DNA from 4 places in the Microbulbifer sp. NBRC 101763 genome. Region 3 is predicted to be linked to each of the others. Evidence: predicted binding sites of a transcription regulator. Region 3 holds the regulator's gene; each other region holds the start of a gene.

Region 1 (7,613 bases), on a different contig from region 3:
TGCTGGGAGCAGCTGAGGGCTGGATGGTAGCGAATCAGCTGGCTGAGGCCCAGGTGCCAGTGGTTATTGATGCTATCAATAACTTGCCTATTTCCTTTTCCAGCCTGGGTGCGCGCCTCGATAATGCGGCGTTACTTACCAAGGCAGGTGTAAAAGTGGCTATTAGTGGGCCCGACTACGCTTCTACCCACAATGTGTATCTATCTCGCCAGTCGGCCGGTAATGCTGTTGCTCATGGCCTACCTTATGAGGAAGCCCTGAAGTCTATCAGCAGCAATGTGGCTGATATTTTCAATCTGCAGGGCGGGACACTGGAGCAGGGTGCAGTGGCTGATATCGTCGTTTGGAGCGGAGATCCCCTGGAAGTTACCAGCTACCCGGAACAGGTATTGATTGAGGGTGAACCTCAATCTCTCGTTACTCGTTCTACCCGTTTGCGAGATCGCCATTTGAAGCCCACCAAGGGTCACAATTTTGGCTACCAATATTAATTTGGCCTGGCCATAGCTGTGAAGTAAAGAGCGGGTATTGCCCGCTCTTTTGTTATCTGCCTACAGGAAATTAAGACAATGAGCAAAAAAGCCTTGCTTGTTGTATAGGATCTGTGTGGCAGCAATATAGTCTTTACAGCTATATTCCAACAGTCTGATGAATAAGAAAAAGGATCGACCTAATGGCCTATGTTACGGCACTTTATACCAGTCTCTGTGCAATCCTGATTATCTACCTGGCACTAAGGGTGGTGCAGTTTCGCCGCACTAAGCGTGTGGGAATTGGCACCGGTGATGATCGCTCTAATGAGATCCGAGTGAGAGTGCATGCGAATGCAATTGAATATACACCTATAGCACTGTTACTACTTTTACTTGCTGAACTGGGTGGTTTATCACAAATTTGGCTGCATATATTTGGGATTTCATTTTTACTTTCCCGTATTTTCCACGCATATGGTCTAACTGCCGGTAAAGGTGGGACACACATGGGGCGTTTTTGGGGTACGCTGATCAGCTGGGTGGTGATATTGGCTTTGGCCGTAGTTAATATTGTTCAGGCTGTGAAAGCTCTGTAAACAGCGGGCAAGAAGGGTATCGCTGGTTAGAGAGAGGTGAGCATGGCCAGCGACACTGGTTAATCATCAAATAGTTGAGGGGGGGGATAATAAAAAAGCCCGGCTTAACCGGGCAGAGTACAGGGATGAAACTACAAGCACTTACTGGTTGGCGGCAAAGGGAGTAACAGTTTCATCAGAGGTTTCCTCTGCACTGTCCCCTTCCAGCAGAGCCTCCGGTTTGCCTTTGCAGGCTTTGGCTAGTGAATCGCGGCGCTTGGCTAACAACAGCCCTATTTCTTCGCCAGTCTGTTCATCAATACCTTCGATATGGCGCTCTATTAGTGAGGTGATGTTGGCAGCCAGTTCCAGCATCTTATCGTGTTCTTCAGCATCTTTTTTGTTGTCGAACATTGCTCCGTCTCGATCACATTTCCAAACAGCTACTACGGCCATGATGTGCCTCCCAATTGCCTTTCAGACATTCCAATTTTTTTGTATGACCATACAGTAACTGTATAAATATTCAGTGTCAACGCAGGGGTCGACAAATAGGCGGGAAATTAATTGCGGTCAGGAGAGAGAGGGTTGCGATAGCCTGAACACAGGGAATTTTTAAGGCTGTCATAATGCCGCTTCGCAGCTCGGTGTAACCCCCCAGGTGCCGAGTTGCAAACTCCGCTATCACAGGCCCGTAAACCGGGCCTGTTTTTTTTAAATGTAAGCGTTAATTGCCGCTTGGTTATCGAGCAGGCTTCTCGGCACTGTCTTTTGCCCTTTCTGACTCTGGGCTGTGGCCGTCAATCGAAGGAAATCAGATCGTCAATACGAGCTTTGCAGCTAGTCCGATCAGCAATAGGCCAAACAATTGCTGGATGCGGTGGCCCAGGTGCTTGCTGACTAACTGACGCTTGCGGCTGGCATGTACTGCCAAGGCGATGATGCAATACCAGAGGGTATCTATCCCGGAAGCTACTGCGGCCATTCCCAACTTAGTGGTAAGAGTCTGTTGCTCCGATACAAACTGACTGAATAAGGCAGTAAAGAACACTGCAATTTTGGGGTTAAAAAAGGCTACACCAAAACCCTGCGCGATTGCGCGCTGAGTACTTTGTTTTGGTGCCTCCAATTTGGTGGTGCTGGAGCCCGGTGCTGGTGCGCGCAGGGCCTTCCAGCCTAAATACACCAACATGGCGGCACCGGCCCATTGCAAAATACTGAACAGCAGTGGTGAGCTGGTAATTAGTACGGCTAGACCAAAAGCGGTGAGGGCGGCATAGATGGCGACACCAGCCCCATGGGCGATTGCACTGGCGAGCCCCTGCTGGAGCCCTGATGCGGAAGAGCGCATTACGATCAATAGACTGGGCCCAGGAGACATGGCCCCGAGTGCACAGATACCTGCGAGTGATAACCAACCGAGTAAATCCATTATTTAAAGCCGCCCCCTTGTGCCAGCCATTGTTTCTCTTCATCTGTAGATTCGCGGCCGAGTGCCGCGTTGCGGTGCGGATAGCGCCCAAACTGCTCAATCACTGCCTGATGAGCCAGGGCGTATCGATAGTGGGTCGCAAGGTATGGGGCAACACTTGGGTCACCCTGGTACTGTCGCTGCAACTGGCTGAAGTATGCCACGGAGCGTCGTTGCATCGGGAGTTTTTCACTGTGCTCCAGCGGCATACCCACGAATATTTGCTGAAATAGTCCGAGTCTGCCGGTGTCTCCGCGCCGTAGGATATCTTCGGTAACTTCCAGCGCGAGGAGGTCTCCCGCAAAGGCTTTCTCGTTACCGCGATAGATATTGCGAGCGAACTGATCGCATAGGAGCACCAGGGCAAGCTCGCCTCGCAGGGTTTGGCGCCAATGGGGCAGTCTTCCCTCCAGAGCCCGCTCGGTAACCCTGCCAAAGTCGCACCGTATCTCGCGATCTAACGCTGGCGTCGCTGCAAACCAGCGTTGCTGCTGCGATTTGGATGGCAAGTGGCCCAGCGTTGGGCCGCCGAACCAGAATGTCAGCACATCCACTATTGAAGACATCAACTTGAACTCGTTTTTTAGTGGTCTGGATTATTGCGACTTTTATACCTGTTGGTCCAGCCGCAGAGGGAGATGGTGCTACCGGAAAGGTGGCGCGAAAAAATTTTTATGCATCTGCATCCAAACCTGAGGCTAGTCCCGTCATAGAGGTGTACAAGGAGAAACGATCTGGAGGTCACAATGTTTACTGCGGGATCATTTAAGAAGGTACAATTTTGCGCCGTACTGTTACTGGCGCTCAGCGGCATGCAAGCGGCAGAAGCCAGGGCGGTAGAGCTGGGCTTTTCTGTGGAAGACATCCACCGGCAGCTCACTGAGAAGACTGACCTGCATTTTATGGCGAAGCTCAATGAGTGTAAGGCAAAAGCTGATTCACAGAGCATCGGATTCCCCTATCCGGTGCATGTAGCTGAGGATAAGCCTAAACAGGGCGCCACACCGAGCCCTTATTCAAAAGGTCGCCTCACAGTCATGTAAGGCCAAAAAGTGGTTTTGGGTATCCCCGACGGTGCAACAGCACATATAACGAGAATGATCAGAGAGTAAAAAATGAGAGCGAGAAATTCACAATCCATGCGGGCTGGCGCTCGCTGGCTGGTAACTCTGGTGGCTGCATTTGCCGCCCTGGGTAGCTGGGCACAGGATGACAGCACGGAGATGCCGAAGCCTCCTGCTCCACCATCGATTGATGCCGAAGCGTCCGAGCCGAACTCACGGGTGCGGATTATGCGTGATGACAACGGCGTGCTCACTATTAAAACCCAGGGTGAAGATGGCGAGCGCAGTGAAGTCAAAGTAGATCTGGGTACCGATTTTGGTGGGCCACTGAGTCAGCGGATTATTGAGAAGCTTGAGAGCAAAGGCATTCTCGACGATCGGGGCCAAGTGGTTGAGGAGGCCCTGGATCAGGTTCCGGAGAATGTCGAAATCGGTTTGACCAGGCATTACGACCACAAGGCCAGGTTTTGGGATAGGGCGCATAACACTGAGCCCTTGGAGTCCTGGCTGGTACCAATAATCGCTCTGATCTGCATTTTTGGGATGCCGGTGCTGATTGTCTGGCTGGTGACTCATAACAGCTACCGCAAGAAACAGTTGGTTGTGGAAAATATCAACCGCATGGTTGCTGAAGGTCGCGATGTACCGCCTGAGATGCTGGATATGCTCGAAGGCAACAGCCCCAGGAGTCCTGCAGATAGAGGCATCACCCTGATTGCTGTGGGTGCAGCGGTGTTTATCTGGCTGACGGCCCTGGCAGGCTTTGGTGTAGGTAGTCTGGGTTTGATCCCACTGTTTATCGGCCTGGCCCGCTTTATCAACTGGAAGCTCGATAACAAGCAGGTGTAAGGACCCGAATATGGACCTCAATGATGAGGATTTGATCAGGCGCACCGTCGAAGACGGGGACCAGCGGGCATATGCTCAGCTGGTTCGCCGCTATCAGTCACAGCTGCGATTCTCGCTCCGTCAGCTGTGTGATGGCGACCAGGGCCTGGCGGACGATATGGCGCAGGAGGCCTTTATCAAGGCCTACAAGGCGTTGCCGGCATTTCGGGGGGATGCCCGGTTCAGCACCTGGTTGTACCGTATCGCCTACAATCTCGTCATGAGCCACAAACGCAAGAATGCGCCAGATGTGGATCAGGAGGCGGTCGACAGAGCTCAAGCAGAAGAGACTGTGGAAGAGTCCCAGCAACTGGGTATGGCAAGGGATCTAAACTCTGCTATGAGTAGCCTGAGCGATGCCCAGCGTCAGGCGATACATCTGTGTATGCAGAGGGGCTTTTCCCATGAGGAGGCGGCAAGCATTATGAAGTTGCCGCTGGGTACGGTAAAATCCCATGTGAATCGCGCGAGGGCCAAGCTGCGCAGCTTGCTCCAGCCATGGCGCGAGGAGGTGGTAAATGGTTAATTTTGAACAGCGGAACACTAAGGGTGGCACCTTGAACGATGTTGCTATAGAGGGCAAAGATCCACAGTTCGATGCCTGGCTAAGCGAACAGCTGCAGTTCGATGAGCCCTACCTGGACGACGATGGCTTCTGTGAAAGCGTGATGGCAAAACTGCCTGCGCCTTCAAAGGATAGTGAGCGCCGTGCCAGCCGATCCCAATACATCGCTGTGTTGGCAGCCTCAGGAATCGTGGCCTGGCAATTTCCATTTGGTGAAGTATTGAGTGAAGCAGCGCGCCAGTCCATCAGCCTTTACAGTCTGGTTGGCGTTGGAATGCTCTCCTCGCTAGTGGTGATGGCTGGCGGTATTTTTGCTGCACGTCGCTGATTAATTCCTAATAGTAATAAATAGGGATTATCGGCCTGCCCCCACTACCAAGTGGGGGCAGATAAAATTTTGCTCCTCCGCTAATTGGAACACTTTTAAATAGTGACTTCGTACTGTAGAGGGTATGCTTTTAATTTCTTCTCTCTTTTTTGTATAGCCATGGACAGTGCTATGCTCGACACGGTGCTCTGATACTGGGTTAACGTCTAACCTGCCACCACGGTGCCGGTGGATATTTTCCTCAAATGTAAATGTGGGCCTGTAGATATTTAGTCCCCCTCATCATAAATTACTTTGGAAAGCAGATTTATTCCGAGTAACACACTCTTTAAGGCAAGCGCAGTAAAGTGTATATCCTCACAATCGAATTCCCTTTTTTCTTCTGAAAGAGTTAGCAATTGTTCGAAGTGCTTAAGAGTTGTCTCTGGAGCTCTGGAGAGTGTCGGGCTGACTTTTTCGTCCCTCCCAACAAGCCCGGCAATGTTATTAGCAGCAAGGCTACCGCAATGATATGGGGTACTTGCCCTAGCTAAACAAACATTGCGGTGGATCATGAATATTTCTTTCAGTATCTCCTCTTCCGGTTCACTTTTATACAGTACAAAGTCTGGGGGCTACACAAAATACATATTCAATATTTCAAGGAATAACTCCTCACGTGCTCCAAGGGAATTGTAGAAGTTTGAGCGGGTAATGCCGAGTGTCTCTTAGAGCGCCTTAACAGGGTAAGCTTCATCACCCTCCCTCTAGATCACATTCATGATTGTCTGTAGTGCTTCCCGATCGAACCTCTTTACTCTACTACTTTTTTAAATGTATGGACAAAAAACAGAGCTTCCCATATTAGCTCGCCTACGGAAAGGGTTTCGAAAGAGGTAAGAGTTAATCAATGGCAGCTGGGCAGTTTGGGTGTGTCCGCAGGCCACTTGATAGAGCCGCGGAAGAGGCATGGGAGAGAAACGTTAAAGGATCTATGAGGTTTTCGAGTGGGCTTGATGATGAATGTCCGGAAGCTGCAACGCTGTTGAGAATGCCTGATAGATTTATTAATAAAAAACTTGATTGTTATGGAACTAAGGCTGCTTTTGATTTGAAGTTACTGGCCAGTGGAGATTCCAGGCAGGTATTAACCAGGGTTAACAGATCCGCTAACTTTGGTGACCAGCTCAATCAGCCTGTGTTGATTGCATCAATGGAGTTTTCACGCTCCATAAAAAATCAAATGGTTGTGCTGGAGTGTATAGTGACGTTTAACCATCTAAATGAACCATCTGACCGTGCCACTGGTGTAAAGGCTGGATACCAGTTCAATCGCGGTTTAAGTTTCTATTCAAGTGAGACTTTTACTGAGAATGAAAAGTTAGAATGTAAGTGGCTAAATCAGTAGCTTTTATTGGTAGAGGTTGGTTATTTATATTCTCTGAGCGAAAAGTACATTAAATAGCCTCCTATATTGTTCTTTATCTGATTTTTCCTTGAGATACTTCACAGAAGCTGGCGGCGTACTACTGGGTCAGAGAGTAAGAGTACATTGCACTTGAGAAGCGCTGTGAATACACTCTTTTAAGCTTGAAATCGGTATCCATGCCTCATACGATCCTGAACGCAGTGTATTCCCTCTTTCCCTCTCACCAGCCACCTATAAGCCAATTCCCCGGTGAAGCTCATCGTTGATGTCGGCCACCCTATGCTTAATCCATGCCCACCCAATTGAATTAGCATCAGACTAGTCAAAACTTTTATCTATTTTAATTCGAAGCCAAGAGTACCAATATTTACTGAGGTTATTGCCATTTTCTTTTGATGGCTGTCCAGAATTGATTTGTACCTTTAGAACACCTAGTAGGGTATATGTAAAAGTGATTGATCATCAACTAAATATTATCGACAGGATATAAAAAATAAAATTTGTCTCTGCATGGGTACATGTTTGAGGAATTAAATAATTCTATCTTGAATGAAGGGTACTTATAGCTTTTTTATTTCTATATGTTGTAGAGTTTTCAAGTTGTTTTAGTGGCTTTAATAATGGATCTATTTAGCCATTCTTTTGGTTGTAATTCGAGTAATAATCTCAGTGGTTTTTTGGTGGCCGGATGGTCAAAACTATCCAGCCGGGCTGTCAGATCAGCTATCAATATCTAATGATAGGCTCTTTAGGTTATGGATGACTTGCCTCCCATTTTCCTTCCACAACAATATCAGAGTAATGCAACCAGACTTGATCTACTGATACAGATTCTTTTGCT
Region 2 (7,613 bases), 380 kb from region 3:
GACTATTGCCACTCCACGTGAATTACCCTATGGGGCACCCGCTGGCTGGCAAAAAATGTAAGCCAGCGTTGCTGGTTTTGTTGCAGCCGATCTCCGGGCCCTTTCACTTCTATCAGTTCGTAGTCCCCAGCTGCAGGAAACAGGATAAGATCCGGCAGTCCGTTGCGGTGATGGGCAATATCACTCAGTATCCGTTGGAAGAGGGAGCGCCAATGGGAGGTTGGTATTCTTTCCATTGCGGTAGTTACTAATTCCTTGGGCAGAGCATCCCAGGCAACCAGCGGATTGGAAATCCCCCACTTATCGCGATAGCTACACCATACCCTCTCTCGCAGGGTATCTTTATCCAGTTCAGCCAACCTCTGATCAAGTAGGGTACGGCGGGAAAGATAGAAGTCAGCTGTCCTGAAGTCACTGGGAGCAGACTGGAAGGGGTTAAAGAAAGCCCCTGGTATCGATGCAAACAAGATGTCCCAGATATAGAGACCAAGAATGCCGTTTAGCAAGCAGTTCTCAACATAGTAACAATTGCCCTCTGACAACTGTTCCAGATGTAAGGCAACCTGAATCTCAACTCGCTCAGGACTCTGGGGCAGGACTATCGTTTCCGTAGGAGGGCGATAGCGCTTCGGCGCTGGCCATTCTTTAGCGCAATCCAGGTCTTTGGCTGTACGGTGGCCAAAACTCTCGGCAAATATTTTTTCTGCTTCATCCAGAGGCGCTTCAAGAATCTGCTGACAAAGTCCAAGCCCTTTGCCAGTATCACCATTCTTAATTGCAATACGTGCGCGCCTCTCTCTAGCCGGTGGCCGTTGGCACATTTTGTATAGCCGATCTGCTGCCGCTAGTTCACCCATACGCTCTAGCTGACGGGCCAGTTTTAAACGCAGGCGATCCAGGCGCCGGTGAAGCGCGGCATCCCCCGTTATTCCTGATGGCAGCTGCTCTGCCAGGGTGAGGATATCAGATGTCTCGCCTGTCAACGCCTGTTCGGCCAGATCCAGACAATGGTAATAGGTCAAGTGCTGATCTATCTGTTCCCGGTTCTGGAAAGGCAGATTTTGTCGATCCAATGGATAATCTTCGTAACGGAAAAGCCCCAGATCCCGCAGAACATAATCTGTCAGGTCCTGGTTAAGGTTGCCAAAGAAGCAAAGCTTGAAGGTTTCAAAGCAACTGGCGTGCTGAACAGCTAATAAGGTATCAGCGGCCAGTAATTTATGTATTCCAGAATCCACGCCCTGTTCCAGGAGGGCAGCTATCAGGTCAGCTCGCTTAAGTGCTTTTGGTAGAGGCTTGTTACTCGCTCTGAATAGTTCAGGCTTGGTGAAAAGAGGTAACAACTCCTGGTTAGATATCTGAGGGTTTAGTCGCAATAATCCACTTACCTCCAGTTCCCGACATGCATGCTCCAGATCTTCTATTTCTGCATATTGCAATTTACTGAGACGGAACAAGGCCCCAGCTGATGAGGGGGCGCCTTTGCGAGACAAAAGTCTTACATATAGTTTTTGGCCATTGATGCCAAGTGACATAAAGCGCTCGTAAAATTGATCCTCTTCTGCTGACAGCAATGATTTATAACGGGCTGTGACAAACTTCATCAAGGTTAAGAAGTTGGTCAAGTAGTAATCAGCAGGAAGCTCTGCGGCGACAGTCATGGGGATATGGGCAACCAAAAAACTGTATGGTTATACAGTAAGTTGATTGGATGGACAAATCCCTCGGCTGACCCACCAATCACCATCCGTTCACCACATGCGCATAGCTATTTGGAGAGGGTTTAGAGTCAAGCTGTGTCCAAGGGGGTTAACTGCCAAACTCCAGGCTTTTTTCTCAGTAAAACGGTCCTTCTTTCCCATGGTCGGGAGAGGTGAGATGGTCCAGGCTTACTGCACGATTTATAAACAAATTCGCAATGGTTCTGCTGTACGTGCGGCTTTGAGCAAATCTAATGCCTCAAGAAGTTAGCAGTTACGGGAGCCTCCCATCCATTGAAAACTCTATTCCTGATTAAATTCAGAATCTGGAGTTACCACCAGCCCCAATTCACCGGTCAGTCCACCCCTTTGGATTGGTATCCCCTTTATTAGCGTCAAATATTGTAAAAGGAGTTACTATGAAGACGTTAAGACCGATAGCAGCCACAGTACTATTCGCTGTCGGCAATATTGCAGTCGCCAACACTTCCATTATTAACCAGATAGGTAATGGAAATACCGCAACTCCCGATCAAAGTGATCCTACTGTCAGCAATAGCCTGATTGTTCAAACCCAAATTGGGGATGACAACACCTCCACAGCAACCCAAGCGACAAGCACAACCAACAGTGCCGCCATCCTTACTCAGGTTGGCTCTATGAATACTGTAACTTCCATGCAGGAAAACACTACTGACAGCAGTTTAATTCTTGTTAATCAATTTGGGGATAACCATGTAGCGGATGCAAGCCAGAATAATAATATTTCTCAAACGGTTGGCGTTATTATACAAAATGGTAATTCCAATACCGCAACGATGATACAACAAGAAGACATCACAGCAAGCGCGGTTTTTGTTAGCCAATTTGGTTCTGGAAACTCTGTCTTTCTGGAGCAACTACAAAGAGTTGATCTCAGTCTTTCGGTAGTAAATCAGGTGGGAGACTCAAACTCCACCATCTTTGAGCAGGATCAGGATGTCGTATTCAGTACCGCCTTAGTGAATCAATTTGGTTCATCCAATATGGCTGATATGGAGCAAGATGAGACTATTACTGCTAGCTTTGCCTCAATTCAGCAAGTAGGAACTAACAATACTGCATTTAATGAGCAGGAAGAGGACATTTCATTTAGTTTTGGCTCAGTTATCCAACTTGGTGATTCAAACTTCGCAGATATTGACCAGGAAGCACTTATATCAACCACAGGGCTACTATTTCAATCAGGCTCCTCCAACTTTGCGAGACTTGATCAGGGTGAAGATTTTTCTGGCTCTGAAGCTGTGTCCAGTTTTGCCTCTGTTACCCAATTAGGTTCACTGAATGAAACTGATGTAGATCAGGGGACAAGTGGCTCAGCATTTTTCAGCACATTAATTCTGTTACAGTCTGGAGCTATGAACACCTCTGTTATCGGTCAAAACGATACAAACTCAAGCAGTATCCTAGCCTCCCAATTTGGAACCTCTAATGATTACCTTGCCAGTCAGGCTGGCTCCAATGAGTCAATCACTGCAATCCAAATTGGTACAGGAAACACGGGTACAAACCTGCAATAGTTTCGGGTGATCCCTGGAAAGGGTCTCCGTAACAGCTGACTACTCCAAATTGTTAGCCAGCTTTCTCTCTGAGAGTTAATGAAGTAAAAGGACTTGTCATGAAAAGGTTAACATCAATAGCCGCAGCGCTATTAGTGATTGTTGGCAATAATGCTATAGCGAACAACAATACTTCCATTGTTATACAGCAAGGAAACGGGAATACTGCAAATCCTGACCAAAGTGATCCAACAGTCCACGACAATCTTATTGTTCAAACCCAAATTGGTAATAGCAATACCTCTACCGCAACCCAAACAACCAATACTAACGGAAGTTCTGCCTTCCTAACCCAGATTGGCTCACTGAATACAGTAACGTCTACTCAGCAAGATGGCACAACTACCAGTACAGTAATTGCCACTCAGGCTGGAAACAACAATACCCTGGATTTTTTGCAAGGTGATGCCACGTTGAGCTCAGCCACAATTATCCAAGGTGGCGAAATGAATAGTGCAGTCGTAAATCAAAATGACGATATAAACGGAGGCATTATCCTTATCAATCAGCAAGGCAATTCCAACGACATATTTCTAGACCAGCTTCAAAGGGTGGATAGTAGTATCTCTATTGTGCATCAAATCGGTGATTCAAACTTTGTAAATTTTGACCAGGACAGGGATGTAACCACAAGCCTGGCATCAGTATCCCAGGTCGGTAGCTCAAACAGTGCTTCCATGGAACAGGATGAAGTCGTTACTTCCAGTATTGCAATCATTGGCCAGAATGGCACATCAAACTTTGGGGATATAGAACAGGAGGGCGATCAGGGTGCCGTAGTTTCCAGTGTGGCGGTAGTGGTGCAAACTGGAGATTCAAACACTGGACGCGTAGACCAGGAGGCAACAACTTCCTCGACAAGCCAGATTATTCAATCTGGGACCTCTAACTTTGCCGACCTGGATCAGGGCAATGAAAATGTGCCATTAACAACCCTTTCTAGTTTTGCGTCCTTGGCTCAAACTGGAACCTCAAATACAGCAGACGTGGATCAAGGCATATCAGATTCTGTCTTTTTTAGTGTGCTAATCGCAAATCAGATTGGTGAACTCAATGATGTCAGCCTTTCCCAGAATGACACTGTTAGCAGCAGTCTTATAGTTACACAAATTGGCACATCCAATATGGAAACAGCCGTGCAATCTGGTACAAATGAATCAATCAGCGTTACTCAACTTGGCACCGGCAATATGGGAACGCACTTGCAATAGCTTTGTGCCACGTTTCTATTATTGAATAATAGCCAGCTATGTAATCACTAAGACATTTGTGACTATACGCGCTGGCTTTTACTTCATGTATCGTAGGACTTTGCGATACCTAAAAATAATAAACCACAAAAAAAGTACAATTGGGGAAATACACAACAGGATTAACTGGTTTCTCAACACTGCCATATTCATAGTGGCAACTACCGTCCCTATTTCATAAATATCTGTCACCATTATGAGTGGCAGAAAGAACCCCCAAAATCTCGGTGTGGCGATTCGCCTTGCAAAGGCCAAACCATAAAAGCCAACAAAATAGGTGCTATAGATAATGAAGCTGGCAATCAACCACCAAACCGATTGATTGTATTCATTCAGTACGAATGCTTCATATTGAGACAAGATTTCAATAGGTAGCAGCAAAAAAAACAATATCTTCCAGGTGAAACTGGATTTATAGATATATGTTTCATCACTCAGAGAATTTTCCGTTGCCTGATACACATCCTGCATAAAACATCCTTGTTGTTATTGCCTAGTGAGCAAAGTTTATTAAATTGCTCTTGTAGCCAGATCTTCTCGATGCTTTTCCATTATAAAGAGCGCCGGGGCACACCAGGCGTCCCAATCAACAGAAGGGCGCAGAGGATATTCCTCTCAACGTCAATGTCAACCGCTTACAACACCAATTTAACCACATTGAGACATTAATCTTTAACTTTGTTGTTTTTATTCAAATTCATACTGTTTGAAGTGGTTTTTGACGAGGTAAATACCTACTTTGGGGTAGTCGCCTAATGGTAATAAGTTGAAGATTTTATTTGTCATAAAGAGTCAGGTGTCACAATCTATTCGGTACAAATATCCCATTTACAAGTTAGGAAACCAAAAACTATAAAGGCCACTGAATAATGCTTGTTCACTTTTTGGGTTCAGGCCTCGTCCATATCCAAAGCATTGCGCAACCAATGCCACCCACGATAAAGATTAATAAGTAGAGATTACTGAAATGATGAAGGGCAACGGCCATGGACAATAGCATTGTTAATGTTGCCAGCCACTTGGTTCTACGACTGATATGGCCGCTCCGCCAGGTTTTTATCAGGTTCCCAAATAGATGGTGATCCTCAATCCATTGATGCAAACGCTCTGAGCTACGTGAAGCTGCCCAGGCACTTAGAACAATAAAAACGGCTGCAGGCAAGCCCGGCAATATAACCCCAATTATCCCCACTATCAAAAAGAAACAGGCTAGGGCACCCCACAACCAGCGCAGCCACCCTTTAGCCAATGGGGGCGTCGATGTATAAGCGATATCATCGCTGCTCTGTTTCAAAGTTATATCTCCTGACCCCTATTTTGAACAAGGAAGATAATCCAGGTATCTATTCAAATAGAACCCTGATTTTTCCTGATTAAGCCCAGTATTAAATAGGACCTCCACCTCCTTGATTGACCCAATACTAAGGGAGAGTGGCGCTACAATCCAGCTCAATACAGGATCCAGGGCGGCCTATCAGTCATTTCTTATTTCCAAACTTTCTTCTCATGTAAATAGGATTTTCTTCCTACAGCATACAAGCGCCACTGGCACTAATCTTTATTTATTGTCTCCATACCTAACGAATTAATGCCATTATGCGTCAATCGGCATGGAAGTTACTGATCGATCTTAAGGAAATTTACAAAGTATTTCCCGCCCGATTACCCATTCGGCTGCATTTCAGATTTAAGAGCTTGCTTTAAGCATGCCAGAACAAACGAAGCCCTTTTATACAAAGGTCGTTAATATGAAATCTCACGCTCAATTCCTGACTATAGCCGCACTGATGTTCAATGGAAATGTTTTTGCCGCTAACAATTCGGTAGATCTGTATCAAACCGGATGGGAGAATATTGCAAGCTCAATTCAAGCGGGCGCAAATACAAATGGAAATATCAGTACATTAATCCAAAACGGGACCAGTAACTCCGTTACCACTTATCAAGTGAATAACAGCTTAAATAATACAATTTCAACTACACAGAGCGGAACGGGTAATTTGATTCCAGTCATTGAGCAAAACAGTAGTAATGAAGCATCAGTTAAAATTCATCAAGTTGGTGAAGATAATCTGGCAGAAACGCTACAAAATAATACTGTATCCAGCGCAATAACTTTTTTACAGGAGGGAAGTGGAAACCAATCTTATAGCTCGCAAGTAAATTCAAATAATGACAGTTTACTAATCAGTCAAAAGGAATCCTCGAACCTGGTTTCAGTTGTTCAGAAAACGACAACAAACAATACGATCGTAATTAATCAGCATGGGGATAACAATAGTGCAGAAGGAAGCCAGATAAAAGAAAGCTCTGGTAAAGTGGTGGTCTCTCAAAAAGGTAACTCCAATTCAGCAGAGTTTCTGCAAACCTTGGGTCTAGCGAATACGTTGTCAATTAGCCAGGATGGAGACAGCAATAACGCAACAACGTCACAAAGGTCTATTTCTAACAGCGTTGCCTCAACGACACAAACCGGACAATCAAACACCGCGATAATCGAGCAGGAACTACTTTCCAACGGTATTGCTGAGATTAATCAAACTGGTGATACAAATGTTGTCTCACTCTTACAAACAGGTTCTTATATTCAAGCTTATTTAAGCCAAGAAGGTGCAAATAATTCCTTGTCTATCACCCAGGTAGGGAGTTCTCATTCTGTCGTAGCCAACCAAACCGGTTCGCTAAATACGGCAACAATTAACCAGCTTGGAGCATCGAATGTTGTAGTGGCCATTCAGGCTGGCGCATCGAATGCATTAAATATCAACCAGGCTACTAATGGTAATACTGTTTACACTACTCAGGATGGAACGGGAAATATCATCGTAGTTTCGCAATAGCAGTATTATTTAGTTAACTATGAACAATAGAAATATAGGAATTTCTTACTAAGCTGATTACCCCTATATGTTTAAACTTTATTCCCAGCTTTTTGAGACCTTCTTCCTAAAGATAACTTCCGCAACCCAGCGCTATACTTCCAGTGTCACCTCTATTTTACCTAGAAAGCCAGACAAGCAGTAGGAACTCTCTAAGGATGAAATGCTGTAGAGGTGACTCCACTT
Region 3 (7,613 bases):
AATATTTACTGGAAATTTATCTCCGCCGGTGAAGCACACTCGAAGAGATTCAAAATCTTCACGCCTGGCTCCCGGATTGCGTTCCATTGCAATAAATACTGCCGGAACCATAACCAAAATAGTTGGCCGGCTACTCCGCAATATCGACAGAATTTCCTCACCATCAAAACTTTGTGGAATAACTGTCTTCGCACCCACGGAGAGAGCTGCCAGGGCCGTTGAAAGCGACCCGACATGTGCGATTGAACCTCCAGGCAGAACGATATCGTCCCGAGTTAACTTCAGGGCAGCAACGAAACCAGCTACGATAGAACCAAAGGATAGCAAGCTGTGCACAACGGCTTTTGGCTTGCCAGTACTTCCAGATGTAAAAAATAAAAATGCAGGATCACTGATACTGGATACAGGAATTTCAGCAGGCTGCCCACCGGCATTGATTAGACCTTCATAACTTCTTGTATCTTCGAACACACCACCAAAGTAAAGAAACCCTTTTTTTAATTTACCAATAAATTTACTATCCTGAATATCCTCACTCCGCTCTGCATCTATAATTAGCGCAACTGCGCCACTCTTTTCAAGAGCGTAGTCAATCTCCAGAGTTGTGTACCTGTAGTTTAACGGGACAACCACCAGCCCCACTTTCAAGCATGCGAGGTAAAAAACGAGTATTTCACCCCGGTTAGGCATCAGGGTTGCGACCCGATCACTTTTGTGTAATCCCATTGTGATCAACCCCTTGGCCAGAGCATCAATATCCCTCTGCAACCCCCTCCAAGTCCATTCTCGACTTCCTGAAACTAATGCCTTTGTATCCGGCCTGCTATTCAGGGGCAGAGATAGCAGATCCCCCAAGTTCACAGGCCTCGACAATCGGGGGCCGAAAATTGGCACAATTCAATCTCCCAAAAAATAACCTTAAATAATCTAAGAAGCTGGAAGGAACTGAATAAAGAATAGACTCTATGGAAGTTCCAACGCTTTAAGAACTAACTTTGCACAATGAAAGAATTTGAATTATTGCAACTTCAACGAAAAGGCTACCGGGACCTTGCTTAAAGTAGCTACCATTTTTAGCAATATAAACGCAAAGAGGGTTTATCTCTTATCAAGAAAATTTGAATTGAGCTGACTAGACTACGAAACCCATTAGATCACTGGCCAACTCATTGTGGAGCTTTCAGTATCAGATGTTGGCATTTATAGAGTCGCGTTTGATCAGTCCCTGGTCCGCATATATTTCATAATCAGGTCCGCTGTCTCTTCGACGGTATCCACGATATGAAATAAATCCAGGTCACTGGCATCAATACAATTTCGTTCAAGTACTGTATCTACCAACCAGTTGTAGAGTCCTGCCCAATAGCGCTTACCCACAAGCACGATGGGGAAGCGACGGACCTTTTGTGTCTGCACCAATGTCAGCGCTTCAAACAGTTCATCCAGCGTTCCGTAGCCACCAGGCAAGCCCACAAAGCCTACTGCATGCTTAACAAACATAAATTTACGAACAAAGAAATAACGAAAATTTAAACTGATATCCTGGTATGGATTCGCCGCCTGCTCGAAAGGCAGCTCTATGTTTAACCCAATGGAGGTGCCTGGCTGATCGAAGGCTCCTCTATTACAGGCTTCCATAAGGCCGGGCCCTCCACCTGTAATCACGGGCACCCCCTCCGCAGCCAACAGCTCTCCCAGCTTTACCCCCTGTTGATATTCAGGGCTATCCTCGGTAAACCTCGCCCCTCCAAAAACTGTTACTGCTCCACTGAGCGCTACCAGGCGCTCTATTCCATCAACCAACTCGGACTGAATCCGCAGAACCCGCCATGCCTCTGGCATTTTCACATCTAACATTATTTTTTTCCCTCGTTGTCAGATCTTTCAACGATTACTCTCATTACTTGTTTTCATAAACAATGTAGCAGCTTATGAAGAGGCGGGTGTTAGGATTGCGTGAAGCTTAATTCTGTATATAATCCCAGCAACTGTATATAAATACAGAAAAGCTAGGTAAATCTATGACCAATCTCACCGCACGCCAGGCTCAGGTATTAGAGCTCATCAAAGCCTATCTCGATGATACTGGCTACCCTCCCACTCGAGCGGAAATCGCTCAGGAACTGGGGTTCCGCTCACCAAATGCAGCAGAAGAGCACCTGAAAGCACTGGCGCGAAAAGGGGCCATTGAGATGGTTGCCGGCGCCTCACGTGGAATTCGTATCCCCGATCACCAGTCGGGGCTTCCCATTATCGGGCGTGTAGCCGCAGGCAACCCAATTCTTGCTACAGAGCATATTGAGGATTACTGCGACCTTCCTGCCAGCTTCTTTCACCCCCCTGCAGACTTCCTATTGCGGGTTCATGGAATGAGTATGCGCGATGCGGGGATTCTGGATGGGGATTTGCTTGCAGTACAGAAAACTGAGCAAGTCAGGAATGGACAGATTGTCGTAGCGAGAATTGACGAGGAAGTAACTGTTAAGCGTTTCCGCCGCAAAGGTAATCAAGCGACTGTTCAACTGCTGCCAGAGAATGAAGACTTTGAAACTATCCAGGTGGATATGCGGGATAAGAACTTTGTGATCGAAGGCTTGGCAGTAGGCGTCATTCGTCAAACACCATAACCTGTATTAATCTCAAAGCTAAAACAACAACAGCGGCCAATGGCCGCTGTTGAATCATATCTCTATTAACCATTCAATCAATGGATAGTATGGTTAACCGGCATCGACTCATCTTCTTCTTCAAAGTAACCAGGCTCCAGATCATCCAAATTCTGTACAGTTTCTATACCTGCTTCCAGCATTGCACGCGCAACAGCCACTTTGTGTTTTCTCAGGAATTGTAGACTCTCAGCTGAGAAATGAATACTCACCAGAGGGTCCTCCTTGTGACCAGCACGACGCAATGCCACATCGCCATTGGCCAGCTCAATAATTTCGAAAGTTTCGGAGGACATTCGCTTTTCCTTCACTGCACATCAGTTTGCGCACAGTGTACCACAGGCAAATTAGAAGTATCAGGGGCCTAAAAGCCGAGAAACATGGTACGAAAGTACCTGCGACTAACACTCTTCCAGATTGGCCCGCTGCCTACGAATCAACTCAACCATAGATTTATGCCATTGCGTGAGCCCTTGAACGGTAATTGTTACCGGTTCCCGACCAACATTATGTATCGGTATCAAATTGGGCGCTTCGCGCTTAACCTCAGTATTTGACGGCAAAGACAATAGCAAAGTCCAGGCTTGCAGCAGCTGATTTAGCCAACTATCGGGCTGCTCATTCAATTGCTGTAACTCTTTCACCTCATTACTGGCCCTGCCCTGAGTCTCAAGGCTGTCAGCTATCATCTGAAGGGACTCCGGCTCAAAACCCAGCTGCAGCTGATGCGAAAGCTCAACAAGAAAAGCTCTGTATGCTTTCCAGAGCTGCAACACAACCGCCTCCTCAAGTGCGGCACTTTGCAGCGGTGACACATCACTGGTCAGCTGCAGTAACAGCTGGGCTTTGCGCAGAGCCGAGGCAACCTGCCCTGTAAACGGATTACTCATTTACTTTTTTGCAGCTATTTTTTTACGCACTGGCTTGCGCTTCGCTGTGGTAGCCTTACTGCCGGCCTCAACCTGCCAATTACCATCGCGGTAGAAGGCTCGCCACCCCGTTGCCTTGCCCTCCTCCTCAGACTGTACATACTGCTCTTGGGTCTTGCGGCTAAAACGAATTACTGTATCCCGTCCCTGATCATCCTCAACAGGAGCAGAGAACAGAAAAGTGTATTTAGGATCAATCTCACTCTTATGCGGGAGCAACTCCCTCACCAGTGGTGCGCGAGTTTCACGATTTTTAGGGAACTGGCTGGCAGCAAGGAACAAACCCGAAGCCCCATCACGCAGGATATAGTGATCCTCCACTTTTAAGCAGGCCAACTCTGGCATAGATACCGGATCCATTTTCGGGGGAGCCGGTTGGCCATTTTTCAAAAGCTTACGGGTATTCTTACAAGCTTCATTGGTACAACCGAAGTATTTTCCAAAGCGACCGGACTTTAGCTGCATATCACTGCCGCATTTATCACACTCGATAATTGGGCCATCATAACCCTTGATTTTGAAAGTTCCCTGCTCCACTTCATAGCCACTGCAATCCGGATTGTTACCACAGATATGCAGCTTGCGGTGTTCATCGACAAGGTAACTATCCATCGCTGTACCACATATGGCACAACGGCGCTTCTCACGCAGCAGCCGGGATTCTGCTTCTTCATCTTTATCTGCATCCACCGCTTCATCACCAGAAACCAGATTCATGGTATTGGTGCAACGCTCCTTGGGTGGTAAAGCATAACCGGAGCACCCCAGGAAAACTCCTGTGGAGCCGGTTCGAATCTGCATATGGCGGCCGCACTTTGAGCACTCAATGTCCGTATCTGTCGGGGTATTGCGGCGCATGCCCTCGTCAGTTGACTGTGCCTTCTCAAGGCGCGAGGAAAAGTCCTGATAAAACTCATCAAGTAACTGTTTCCAACCCTTATCTCCATCGGCCACCGCATCCAAGGATTCCTCAAGATTCGCGGTAAACCCATAATCCATCAGGTTCTTGAAGCTCTCACTAAGGCGATCGGTAACGATATCGCCCATTTTTTCTGCATAAAAGCGACGGTTCTCCAACCGTACATATCCGCGATCCTGGATGGTGGAGATAATCGAAGCATACGTAGAGGGGCGGCCAATACCACGTTTTTCCAGCTCTTTTACCAGGGCTGCTTCGCTGAAACGGGCTGGAGGCTTGGTGAAGTGCTGTTTCGGGTCCAGCTTTTCCAAAGCCAACTTATCCCCGACCTTCACATCCGGCAACACAAGGTCTTCGTCTTTTTTGCCAGCGGGAGGAGCCACTTTAAGGAAGCCATCAAAGCGAATAACACGGCCTCGTGCGCGAAGCTCAAACTCCCCTGCTGTCACCACTATCGAGGTGGAGGTAAATTGAGCGGGTGTCATCTGGCAAGCAACAAACTGTTGCCAAATCAGGTTATAGAGTCGCTCCGCATCCCGTTCAGCTCCGGAAAGCATATTTGGCGCAATACGAACATCAGATGGACGAATTGCCTCGTGAGCTTCCTGGGCACCTTCCTTGCTGCTGTAGCTGTTCGGTGTGTCAGGAAGATACTTACCACCGTAATTTTCACCAATATATTCACGCGCCGATTCAACCGCCTCCTTACTGAGGTTGGTTGAATCAGTACGCATATAGGTGATGTGGCCGGCTTCATACAAGCGTTGGGCCAAGGTCATGGTCTTTTTGACACTAAAGCCCAGGCGATTACTCGCAGCCTGCTGCAGTGTCGAAGTAATAAAGGGAGCGCCAGGCTTGGAACTGGTTGGCTTATCATCACGACCACTGACTACAAACTCACTGGATTGCAGCTTCTGCGCAGCACTACTGGCATCAGTCTCGTTAGTGGGACGGAATACCTCGCCAGTCTGTTTTTTTACTTCAAGGCGCAGCTTGTTTGCTTTATGTGTCGCCGTATCTGCAAATAGGGTCCAATACTCTTCAGGAATAAATGCACGAATTTCACGTTCACGCTCAACTACCAAGCGCACAGCAACAGACTGTACGCGTCCAGCGGAGAGCCCCCGCGCTACCTTTTCCCAAAGCAGGGGCGACACCATATACCCAACTATACGATCGAGAAAGCGGCGAGCTTGCTGGGCATTAACCCGGTTGATATTTAAACGCCCAGGGTCTTTAAAAGCCTCCTGGATTGCCGACTTGGTAATCTCATTAAAAACTACACGTCGGTAGCGATCATCATTGCCGCCTATCGCCTCGCGCAAATGCCAGGCAATAGCCTCCCCTTCGCGATCCAAATCCGTCGCGAGGTAGATGTGGTCGGCACTCTCAGCAAGCTTCTGCAGCTCACTTACGACTTTTTCTTTGCCCGGTAGAATCTCATAGTGCGCCTGCCAACCGTGATCGGGATCGATGCCCATACGCTTGATAAGCTGCTCGCGGTTTTTCTTGCGCTTGTAAGCTTCCTTTGCCTCAGGGGAGAGCTTGCGAGTTTCAGCTGCACGCCGAGCACGCTCCTTCGCGTCTACGGGTTGCTTGTTACCCCCACCGGTTGGCAAATCGCGAATATGACCGACACTGGACTTCACAACGAAGTCCTTACCGAGGTATTTGTTGATCGTTTTCGCTTTGGCCGGTGATTCGACGATGACCAGTGATTTACCCATAAGCCTTTGATTTCAAATGAAAATTTTACTGCTATCCGAAGCCTTTCAGGTCCCTTCATCGGACCTGTGCTGCGCGAATATATAAGCCTCACTTCCTGCGGGGTCAAGCAAAGCTGACAATTTTCCGTACCAAGTCAGGATTAATTGCCCCTCAAAACCACTTGTGAGAGTGCCTTCCGACGCCAAATTTCGGCAGCCGTACCCCCCTTGAAGACCTAGTCTTCCGGGAGTTTTATCTGGCTCACTTTACGTATTGCTTCTTCTATATGGGGGGTGTATTCCGCCAAAGAGGTAGAGAGCTTTTCAAAGGCTTTATCACCTCCATTTTCACTCCACTGCACCCCCAATCCGATATCTGTAGCAATAACTGCATAGCTTCCGGAGGGTATCGCGTCGAGTAATTTGTGCAGATATTTCCATGCCGCCTTGGGTGCAGCACGACCATTACTCCAATCCCAACTCCCGGCAAAGTTCAGCTCATGCTCCACCCGCTGGCGCTGGAGGGTCCAACCAATTTGCAACCTCTTGCGGTCATTCCACCGGTAGTAATAAACCGCAGCAGTGCCTTTATCAAGCGCGGGGGGAAGTGCCTGGATCTGCACTGTAATCCCCTTCTGCGCCGCTCGACCGCGCAGATCAGCCAAGCGGGAGTCACGTTGATTGGGTTTTAGCCACATCACCGGCCCCAATACCAGCGCGATGGCAAAGCCAATAATAATCACCGGCAACCACTGGGACATAACGGCTCCTTAGAGGTAGAAATAAATGACTATTGTGCGGTGCCTTGTGTGATCTATGTCAATCAGTTTTTTTTACGGTAGACTGAAAATGTCTGTCGAAAAGTGCACCCAAAGAGCACGTATAAGGGACAGGAGTAAAAATTATGGCGAAATACCAACAAATTTTGGTTGGACTGGACCTCTCGGAGGAATCCTCCCAAGTACTGGATAAGGCCGCCGCACTGGCCGGAGCATTTGGAGCTGAGCTCAGTTTGGTTCATGCCATTGAGCCGCTGACTTTTGCCTATGGCGGGGATATCCCCATGGACCTGTCTGAAGTTCAGGACCAACTTCAAAGCCAAGCCAAGGAACAGCTACAAAAAGCCGCACAACCGCTCAACATTCCCCCCGAAAGACAGCATGTGATCCTGGGACAACCCTCGACTGAAATTCACCGCCTAGCCAAAGACCTGGAAGCAGACTTGATTATTATCGGCAGCCACGGCCGCCATGGGCTAGCACTCTTACTTGGCTCAACCGCTAACGGGGTTTTGCATGGTGCCAAGTGCGATGTGCTGGCTGTAAGAGTGCATATAGATGACGAGTAATTAAATAATGGGCTGTATCAAAAACAGCCCATTCCCTCGCTTATT
Region 4 (7,613 bases), on a different contig from region 3:
TGGAATTTCACCAATAAACCGTGAGGGGCTGTTATAGGTCTCACTGCCAAACAGGCGGCGGTTTTCTGCGTAGGTGATATACAGTTTGCGCATAGCGCGGGTAATTCCCACGTAGCAGAGTCGGCGCTCCTCCTCCATACGACCCGGCTCCTGCGCGGACATTTTGTGGGGAAACAGGTTTTCCTCCACACCCGCCATAAATACCAGGGGAAACTCCAGGCCTTTGGCGGAGTGCAGGGTCATTAACTGAACCGCCTCCTCAAACTCATCTGCCTGGCCCTCACCGGCATCGAGGGCAGCGCTGTCGAGGAACTGGTTGAGCAGAGGAATTTCCTCCTCATCTTCCTCCCCTTCGGGCAGGTCCACACCAGAGAAAGCGCGACAGGCAGTCACCAGTTCCTGCAAGTTCTCCACCCGCGTCTGGCCCTTCTCACCTTTTTCCTTGCCGTGGAATTCCAGCAAGCCGCTAGTCTCGATCACATCCTCAGCAATAGCATCCAACTCTTTATCTTCTGCATTCGCTGCCAGCTGGTTAATCAGGTCCAGAAAGCTCTGCAGGGCATTGCCGGCGCGAGCGGCCAATACCCGCTGTTGCAACATCAGCTTGGCCGCCTGCCACAGGGAACAGCCCTGTTCGCGGGCATAGGAGCGCACCATTTCCACCGTGCGCGCACCGATGCCACGGGTCGGCGTATTCACCACCCGCTCAAACGCAGTGTCATCATCGCGGTTGGTAATCAGGCGCAGATAAGACAGGGCATTCTTGATCTCCAGGCGCTCGTAGAAGCGCTGGCCGCCATAGATGCGGTAGGGTACCTGCTCGCGCAGAAGCCCTTCTTCAAGTACCCGGGATTGGGCATTGGAGCGGTAGAGGATGGCAATGCTGTCGCGGCGGTTGCCATCGCGCACCCAGTCATTGATGCGTTCGACAATAAAGCGCGACTCATCCTGTTCGTTGTAGGCCGCGTAGACGGCGATGGGCTCACCCTCTTCACCCCTGGTCCACAACTCCTTACCCAGACGGCCACTGTTATTGGCGATCACCGCGTTGGCCGCATTCAAAATGGTGGAGGTGGAGCGGTAGTTTTGCTCCAGGCGCACCGTCTGGACTTCTTTCAGGTCTGTGGAAAAGTGCTGAATATTCTCGATCTTGGCACCGCGCCAGCCGTAAATGGACTGGTCATCGTCACCCACAGCGGTGATATGGCACTGCTCACCAGCAAGCAGACGCAACCAGGCGTATTGAATCGTGTTGGTGTCCTGGAACTCATCCACCAGGATAAAGGGAAAGCGCTGGCGGTAATGGGCGAGAATAGCGTCGTTATTCAACCAGAGTTCATGGGCGCGAAGTAACAGCTCACCGAAATCCACCAGCCCACCACGCTGGCAGGCCTCTTCATAGGCAAAGTAGATCCGCACCATGGTCTGCAACCATGGGTCGGCGCCAGCATTGATATATTGCGGGCGCAGGCCTTCATCTTTCTGCGCACCGATCCACCACTGGGTTTCCCGCGGCGGCCACTTTTTATCGTCCAGCCCCAGATCCGCCTGTACCCGCTTGATCAGGCGCAGCTGGTCGTCGGAATCCAGGATCTGGAAGTTCTGCGGCAACCTGGCCTCTTGCCAGTGGGCTTTGAGCAGGCGATGGGCCAGGCCGTGGAAGGTGCCCACCCACATGCCGAAGGTATTCACCCCCAGCAGCTCTTCGATACGAGCGCGCATCTCGCGGGCCGCCTTGTTGGTAAAGGTCACCGCCATAATGGAATAGGGCGAGGCACCTTCCACCTGCATCAGCCAGGCGATGCGGTGCACCAGCACCCGGGTCTTACCCGAACCGGCACCGGCCAGAACCAATTGATTGCCGGGCGCGGCTGCTACTGCTTCGCGCTGGGCGTCGTTGAGGGGGTCTAAAATCTGAGATACGTCCATGGGCGATGATTGTACCAGAGCTGCTGTGCGAGACCTGTGTAAATAAACAGCATTTTACCCATCCTGACAACGCAAAGCCGCTCGCCAGCGGGGGGCACAGCCGCTACACTGCGCCATCTGGCATAGCGAAGGTAGTCTTGTGAAACCAGCGGAAGTCACGCAAAAAATCAGCGAACAACTGTCATCCATGCGCAAATCTGAGCGCAAGGTGGCGGAGTATATCCTCGCCAACCCGGATGAAATTATTCATATGCGTATTGTTGACCTGGCCACCGAGGCCCAGGTAAGTGAGCCCACGGTAGTGCGTTTCTGTCGCGCAGTAGGCTGCTCGGGGTTCCAGGAGTTCAAGCTGAACCTGGCCCAGCAGCTGGCCTCCAGCCCCAGTTTTGGCCAGATTGCAGTAACCGAGACCGACACCATTGCTGAATACAAGCGCAAAGTATTCGATTCCACTGTGGATACATTGTTGAAGGTACGCGACAGGATTGACGACCGCGCACTGGAAGCCGCTGTGACCGCCATGGCCGCCTCCAAGCGGGTAGAATTCTTCGGCTTTGGTGCCTCCGGTGCTGTCGCTGCCGATGCTCAGCACAAATTCTTTCGCCTGCAACTGGCTACTGCCGCACACTCCGACCATCACATCCAAAATATGTCGGCTATGTCGATGCAACCAGGGGATGTTGTGGTGGCTATTTCCCAGAGTGGGCGGACCAAAGCACTGTTACGCTCCATGAGCATGGCAAAAGAGCAGGGCGCTCTGGTCGTGGGCCTGGCCCCAAGTGGCTCCCCGGTAGCCCAGCAGGCGAGTATTCCACTGGAGGTGGATGTAGAAGAGGATATCGAGATCTACACGCCACTGTCTTCTCGAATCGCCCACCTGGTGGTAATTGATGTGCTCGCAATTGGCGTAGCCCAGCGTAAAGGACCACAGTTGCAAGAGCACCTGTTAAAGCTCAAACAGGGCCTTTACACCCTTCGTGAAGACAAGCACTGAGAGCATGAGCGTCCGCATAACGAAAAGATTAACCGCAGGCACCGCATTGACGGCTTCCCATAGCAGCCAATGCACTGCCATCGGCCAACAGAAATTTATTGCTCCAGCACTATTAACTATCCCATAAATACTGCAATACAAAACTAAACTGCTTGGCATCCCCAACAAAGACACCCCGAGATTGAACGCATGAATATTGCATTGATCGGTGCCAGTGGTTTTATCGGTTCTGCACTGTTGGTCGAGGCCTTGGCAAGAGGGCACCGGGTCACAGCTCTGGTTACCCACCCCGAGAAGCTACAAACCCAGGAGAGGTTAACCGCAACCCAGACCGACGTATTAAACACTACGCAGCTTGCCGACTTATTGAGAGGCCACGATGCGGTGATCAGTGCTTTTAGCGGCCACGCCCAACAGGATATTCACGGCTATTACCTGCGAGGCTTCGAATCAATTCTCAACGCCTGCAAAGAGGCGGGGATAGATCGCCTTCTAGTTGTTGGTGGCGCCGGCAGTCTTGAAGTTGCTCCAGGAGTGCACTTATTGGAAACTCCCCAATTTCCACCGGAATGGAAAGCCTCAGCTCTCGGTGCCCTTGATGCCCTCAAGCGACTAAAGCAGGAAAATACGCTACAGTGGACTTTCCTGAGCCCCGCCGCCTTGATCGAGCCCGGCGAGCGCACTGGTCATTTTCGTCTCGGAGGCGACCAGCTGATGGTGGATAGGGATGGCCGTAGCCGCATCTCCCTAGAGGATTACGCCATAGCAATGATCAATGAGCTGGAGCAGCCTCAACATATCCAGCAGCGTTTTTCAGTTGCCTACTAATGAAAACTGTTAAGTTAAAAGATACTGAGTTATTGATAAGCTGGTGAAAAGGTCACTGTCCCGTTACCATTGGGTCACATTGGAGCCTTGGCCAAAGGCCACCAAATACGTACCCTCGGCTGGATAAACACCAATTTTATGTTTGAAATCCAGCCGACATACCCGAATAGACCGCCTTCTCAGCGCCTTTCGCGATACGAAAAAGCTCTCTACCGAAAGAACCGTCTTAAACTCACAGGTTTGATATTGAGCTTGCTGTAGTCTCGACTGTGGTCTGCCATAACAGATCGAGCAATGCGTTTTACGGTTTTCCACTGAGCTGTATCAGAGTCAACTATGAGTTCGAAGCCAAAACCTGATGAAAAAACCACACCGCGTTGGCTGGTGGTATGGCTGGCGGCTCTCGTATCCTTGACGCCCTTTTCGATTGACAGCTACCTGCCAGCTATTCCCGCCATGGCTGCAGCGCTGGATACTGAGGTGGAGCGAGTACAGTATTCAGTTTCCAGCTTTTTGTTGGGTTTCGCCCTGGGGCAATTGTTCGGTGGCCCACTATCAGATCGCTGGGGACGCCGCTTAGTGGGGACTATTGGTCTAAGCATTTATATTGTCAGTTCTCTGTTAGTGCTGCTCACAGACCATGTCGACCAGTTGATTATCCTGCGCTTCCTTCAGGCCATCGGTGGCGGTTTTGCTACTGTGATCTGCGCAGCAATTGTGCGCGACCTGCACAGTGGGCGCGAAGCAGCCAAGATTATCTCTATGATCAGCACCATAATGTTGATCGCTCCCCTGATCGCACCAGTCATTGGGGCACTCCTTCTGGCCATTGGTGGCTGGCAAAGCATTTTTGTTTTTTTACTCTTGTACGCATTGGCAATGCTGGTTCTGGTGCGCCTGTTATTGCCGGAGACCGTGCCGCGCTTTACCCGCGCGCGTCGCCAGCTAATGCCTCTGGGGTCCTTGATCTCAAGTTATGGGCAGGTATTGCGCAATCGCCGGGCCCTCGGTTTCCTGGGCGCCCAGGCCTGTGTGAGCGGCTCGATGTTTATCTATATCACCACAGCGCCCTTCGTATTTATGGATTATTTTGAGGTCAGTGCCAGCCAGTTTCCCCTGTTTTTTGGCAGCTGCATTCTGGGCCTGATCTGCATGGTGCAGGTCAATATACGGCTGTTAAATCTGTTTCAGCCGCGCAATATATTGCTGGCAGGCATCTCTCTACAGATACTGGGTTGTGGTCTGCTGTTGCTGGGCACTATGACTGGAATTCGGGAAATTACCTTGTGGATGGTGCCACTGGTACTGGTGATGAGCTGTATCGGCATGACAGGCCCCAACGCTGCAGCGTGCTATCTAGAGTTCTTCCCCAAAATCAGTGGCAGTGCCAATGCCCTCTATGGGGCCACCATATTTATTACCGGGGGGGTCCTGGGCGGATTAGTCAGCAGCATACACACCGGCACCCTGGTGCCTATCGCCGCATCTATGTTTGGCTGTGCGGTGGCAGCATTTTTTTCCGCCATGGTAATCGCTCAGGCGCGCAAGCCCATCGAATCAGATATACCGGCTACCAAACGATTCACCCCACGCTAATCCATGAGGATACCCTGGCAACTGGTCCTACAATTCTTCCTCTTGTAGGGCCTGCTGTACCGATGGCCGTTCCGACATTCGCTTCTGGAACGCCTGCAGCTTGGGCCAGCGCGCCATATCAAACTGCTGGGCTTCCATCCAGCGGGACAGCACATATAAGTAGGCATCCGCCACAGAAAATTCATCGCCCATCAGGAAGTCTTTGTCCAGGCGCTTTTCTATATAGTCGAAGCGTCGTAACAAGCTTTCGCGCGCTTGCTCCTGCTCATCCTTGGCGCCATCCCAGAACAGCGGTTTAAATAATTTATGTACCTCTGCACTGAGGAAATTAAGCCACTCCAACAAGCGGTAATGGGCGAGGCTACCAACTGGCGGAGCCAGGTGCGCATCTGGCTTTTGTTCCGCGAGAAACTGTACTATCGTCGACCCCTCTGTCAGTATTTCCCCACCTTCCAACTGCAGGGCAGGGATGTAACCTTTCGGATTTATCTTCCTGAAGTCATCGCCGTTTTCCATGGTATGTGTCTTCAGATCAACCTTGCACAAGTCCAGATCAATACCCGCTTCAAGCGCGACAATATGTGGGGATAGCGAGCAGGCGCCGGGAGTGTAAAAGAGTTTCATTGCGGTCCTCAGGTAACAGTTGCGCAGCAACCAGCAGTATAGGCGTGCATTTTTAAAACGTTACCTAGCCGCGCCTATGCGGTGCAGCGTAATCCAGCTGTGGTCCCTTTGGCACAATTCCAGTGGGGTTGATATGCAGGTGGCTACCGTAGTAATGATGCTTGATATGGAAGAAATCCACGGTTTCCGCTACTCCCGGCCATTGAAACAGCTCCCGGGTAAATCCCCACAGATTCTTAAAGTCAGCCAGGCGCTGCTTGTTACATTTAAAATGGCCATGATAAACAGCATCAAATCTGATTAATGTTGTAAACAGTCGCCAGTCGGCCTCTGTTACCTGATCTCCAGTCAGATAGCGGTTATTCTGCAGGCGCTGCTCCAGCTGTTCGAGAGTACTGAAAAGCGACTCATAAGCTCGCTCATAGGCCTCTTGGGTAGTGGCAAAGCCGGCACGATAAACCCCGTTATTTACGGTTTCATAAACCACATCATTTGTCGCATCTATATCGCCCTGCAGGTCATCGGGGTAAAAGTCATCCTCGCTACCGGTGAGACGATCAAAGGCACTGTTGAGCATTCGGATGATTTCAGATGATTCATTGCTAACAATACACTGGCGCTGTCTGTCCCACAGCACTGGTACAGTGACACGTCCACTGTAATCACTGCGATTGCGCTGATATAGCTGGTAAAGGTAATCATATTGAAAGAGGTGATCACCACTGCTGCCTTCCTCGGTGTTGAAGGACCAACCATGCTCACGCATAAAGGGGCTGACAATAGAAATATCTATGTAGTCGCGCAGATTTTTTAATGTGCGGAAAATGAGCGTACGGTGGGCCCAGGGGCAGGCGAGTGAAACATACAAGTGATAGCGACCCGCCTCAGCGATAAAGCCTCCCTCTCCACTCGGCCCCGGGGCTCCATCACTGGTCACCCAATTGCGGAGCTGTGCTGCCTCACGCACAAACTCACCCTGGCTTTTACCAGTGTCATACCAGTGGTTGCGCCACTGTCCATCGACCAAAAGGCCCATCACTACCTCCCGGCGCTCTCGTGAGTTACCTCCTAGTCCCTGTTGAAATCAGCGCAGTAACTATTTTTTACGGAACCAGTGGTCCAGACTGAAGCGCCCTGCACCAGCGCAGGCAAGAATCAAAAAGCCGCCGGCAATGGTGATGTTTTTCATAAAGCTGGTCATCTCACCTGAATCTCCGGGAGAGAAGTGCACCATCCAGGCGCTGGCAAGGCAGAAAAGAAACAGGATTATCGCCGCAAAGCGGGTAAAGAGGCCAAAAAATACTGCCAGCCCCCCGAGCAACTCAACCACAATCACCAGAGGCAGTAAAAAGGCCGGGAGTCCCATGGATACCATAAATGCCTCTGTCATTTTATAGCCGCCGATTTTGTTCCAGCCGGCAAAAATGAATATCAGAGACATCAATATTCGTCCTACCAATTTGGAGGTGTCGCACAACGCAGGATGGTTCGCCATAACTTCCTCTCTCGTTACAGGGGAATTACAGACAATGGAATGCCTCCAGTGTAGTTGGGAACTGTTATGGGAGACGGATGCCGCGCATCGAATATTAGTAATAATCAGACTTAACAAGGAAATAGACGCCAAAATATCGACGAAAAT

What was found. Region 3 encodes LexA, which represses DNA repair genes until DNA is damaged. Its sites were predicted from a motif close to ACTGTNTNTANANACAGT; they were not measured.
Region 1: a site for LexA is predicted at 1,562-1,579, ahead of ABWV76_RS02315 (YebG family protein). Genes of this name have one in related genera too.
Region 2: a site for LexA is predicted at 1,683-1,700, ahead of ABWV76_RS13135 (VRR-NUC domain-containing protein). Genes of this name have one in related genera too.
Region 4: a site for LexA is predicted at 1,963-1,980, ahead of uvrD (DNA helicase II). Genes of this name have one in related genera too.

What each region holds. Positions count from the first base shown of each region.
Region 1 is NZ_BAABQV010000001.1:486,593-494,205, forward strand. It holds gene ABWV76_RS02305 (amidohydrolase family protein) at 1-491, shown strand, start outside; gene ABWV76_RS02310 (MAPEG family protein) at 674-1,069, shown strand; gene ABWV76_RS02315 (YebG family protein) at 1,211-1,504, opposite strand; gene ABWV76_RS02320 (LysE family translocator) at 1,863-2,480, opposite strand; gene ABWV76_RS02325 (DUF924 family protein) at 2,480-3,085, opposite strand; gene ABWV76_RS02330 (hypothetical protein) at 3,266-3,562, shown strand; gene ABWV76_RS02335 (DUF6249 domain-containing protein) at 3,635-4,432, shown strand; gene ABWV76_RS02340 (sigma-70 family RNA polymerase sigma factor) at 4,443-4,997, shown strand; gene ABWV76_RS02345 (hypothetical protein) at 4,990-5,364, shown strand; gene ABWV76_RS02350 (hypothetical protein) at 5,634-5,918, opposite strand; gene ABWV76_RS02355 (hypothetical protein) at 6,254-6,751, shown strand; gene ABWV76_RS02360 (phosphoinositide-specific phospholipase C-related protein) at 7,526-7,613, opposite strand, start outside.
Region 2 is NZ_BAABQV010000005.1:39,819-47,431, reverse strand. It holds gene ABWV76_RS13140 (ATP-dependent DNA helicase) at 1-12, opposite strand, end outside; gene ABWV76_RS13135 (VRR-NUC domain-containing protein) at 3-1,661, opposite strand; gene ABWV76_RS13130 (hypothetical protein) at 2,120-3,259, shown strand; gene ABWV76_RS13125 (hypothetical protein) at 3,358-4,509, shown strand; gene ABWV76_RS13120 (hypothetical protein) at 4,588-5,019, opposite strand; gene ABWV76_RS13115 (YbaN family protein) at 5,426-5,842, opposite strand; gene ABWV76_RS13110 (hypothetical protein) at 6,297-7,388, shown strand.
Region 3 is NZ_BAABQV010000005.1:416,020-423,632, forward strand. It holds gene ABWV76_RS14695 (class I adenylate-forming enzyme family protein) at 1-894, opposite strand, end outside; gene ABWV76_RS14700 (LOG family protein) at 1,219-1,857, opposite strand; gene lexA (transcriptional repressor LexA) at 2,022-2,627, shown strand; gene ABWV76_RS14710 (hypothetical protein) at 2,705-2,962, opposite strand; gene ABWV76_RS14715 (DUF6586 family protein) at 3,068-3,556, opposite strand; gene topA (type I DNA topoisomerase) at 3,557-6,241, opposite strand; gene ABWV76_RS14725 (hypothetical protein) at 6,457-6,981, opposite strand; gene ABWV76_RS14730 (universal stress protein) at 7,125-7,568, shown strand; gene ABWV76_RS14735 (ATP-binding cassette domain-containing protein) at 7,609-7,613, opposite strand, start outside.
Region 4 is NZ_BAABQV010000003.1:373,059-380,671, reverse strand. It holds gene uvrD (DNA helicase II) at 1-1,929, opposite strand, end outside; gene hexR (transcriptional regulator HexR) at 2,069-2,923, shown strand; gene ABWV76_RS09780 (NAD(P)-dependent oxidoreductase) at 3,113-3,751, shown strand; gene ABWV76_RS09775 (multidrug effflux MFS transporter) at 4,088-5,347, shown strand; gene gstA (glutathione transferase GstA) at 5,375-5,971, opposite strand; gene ABWV76_RS09765 (glutathione S-transferase family protein) at 6,036-7,007, opposite strand; gene ABWV76_RS09760 (DoxX family protein) at 7,068-7,466, opposite strand.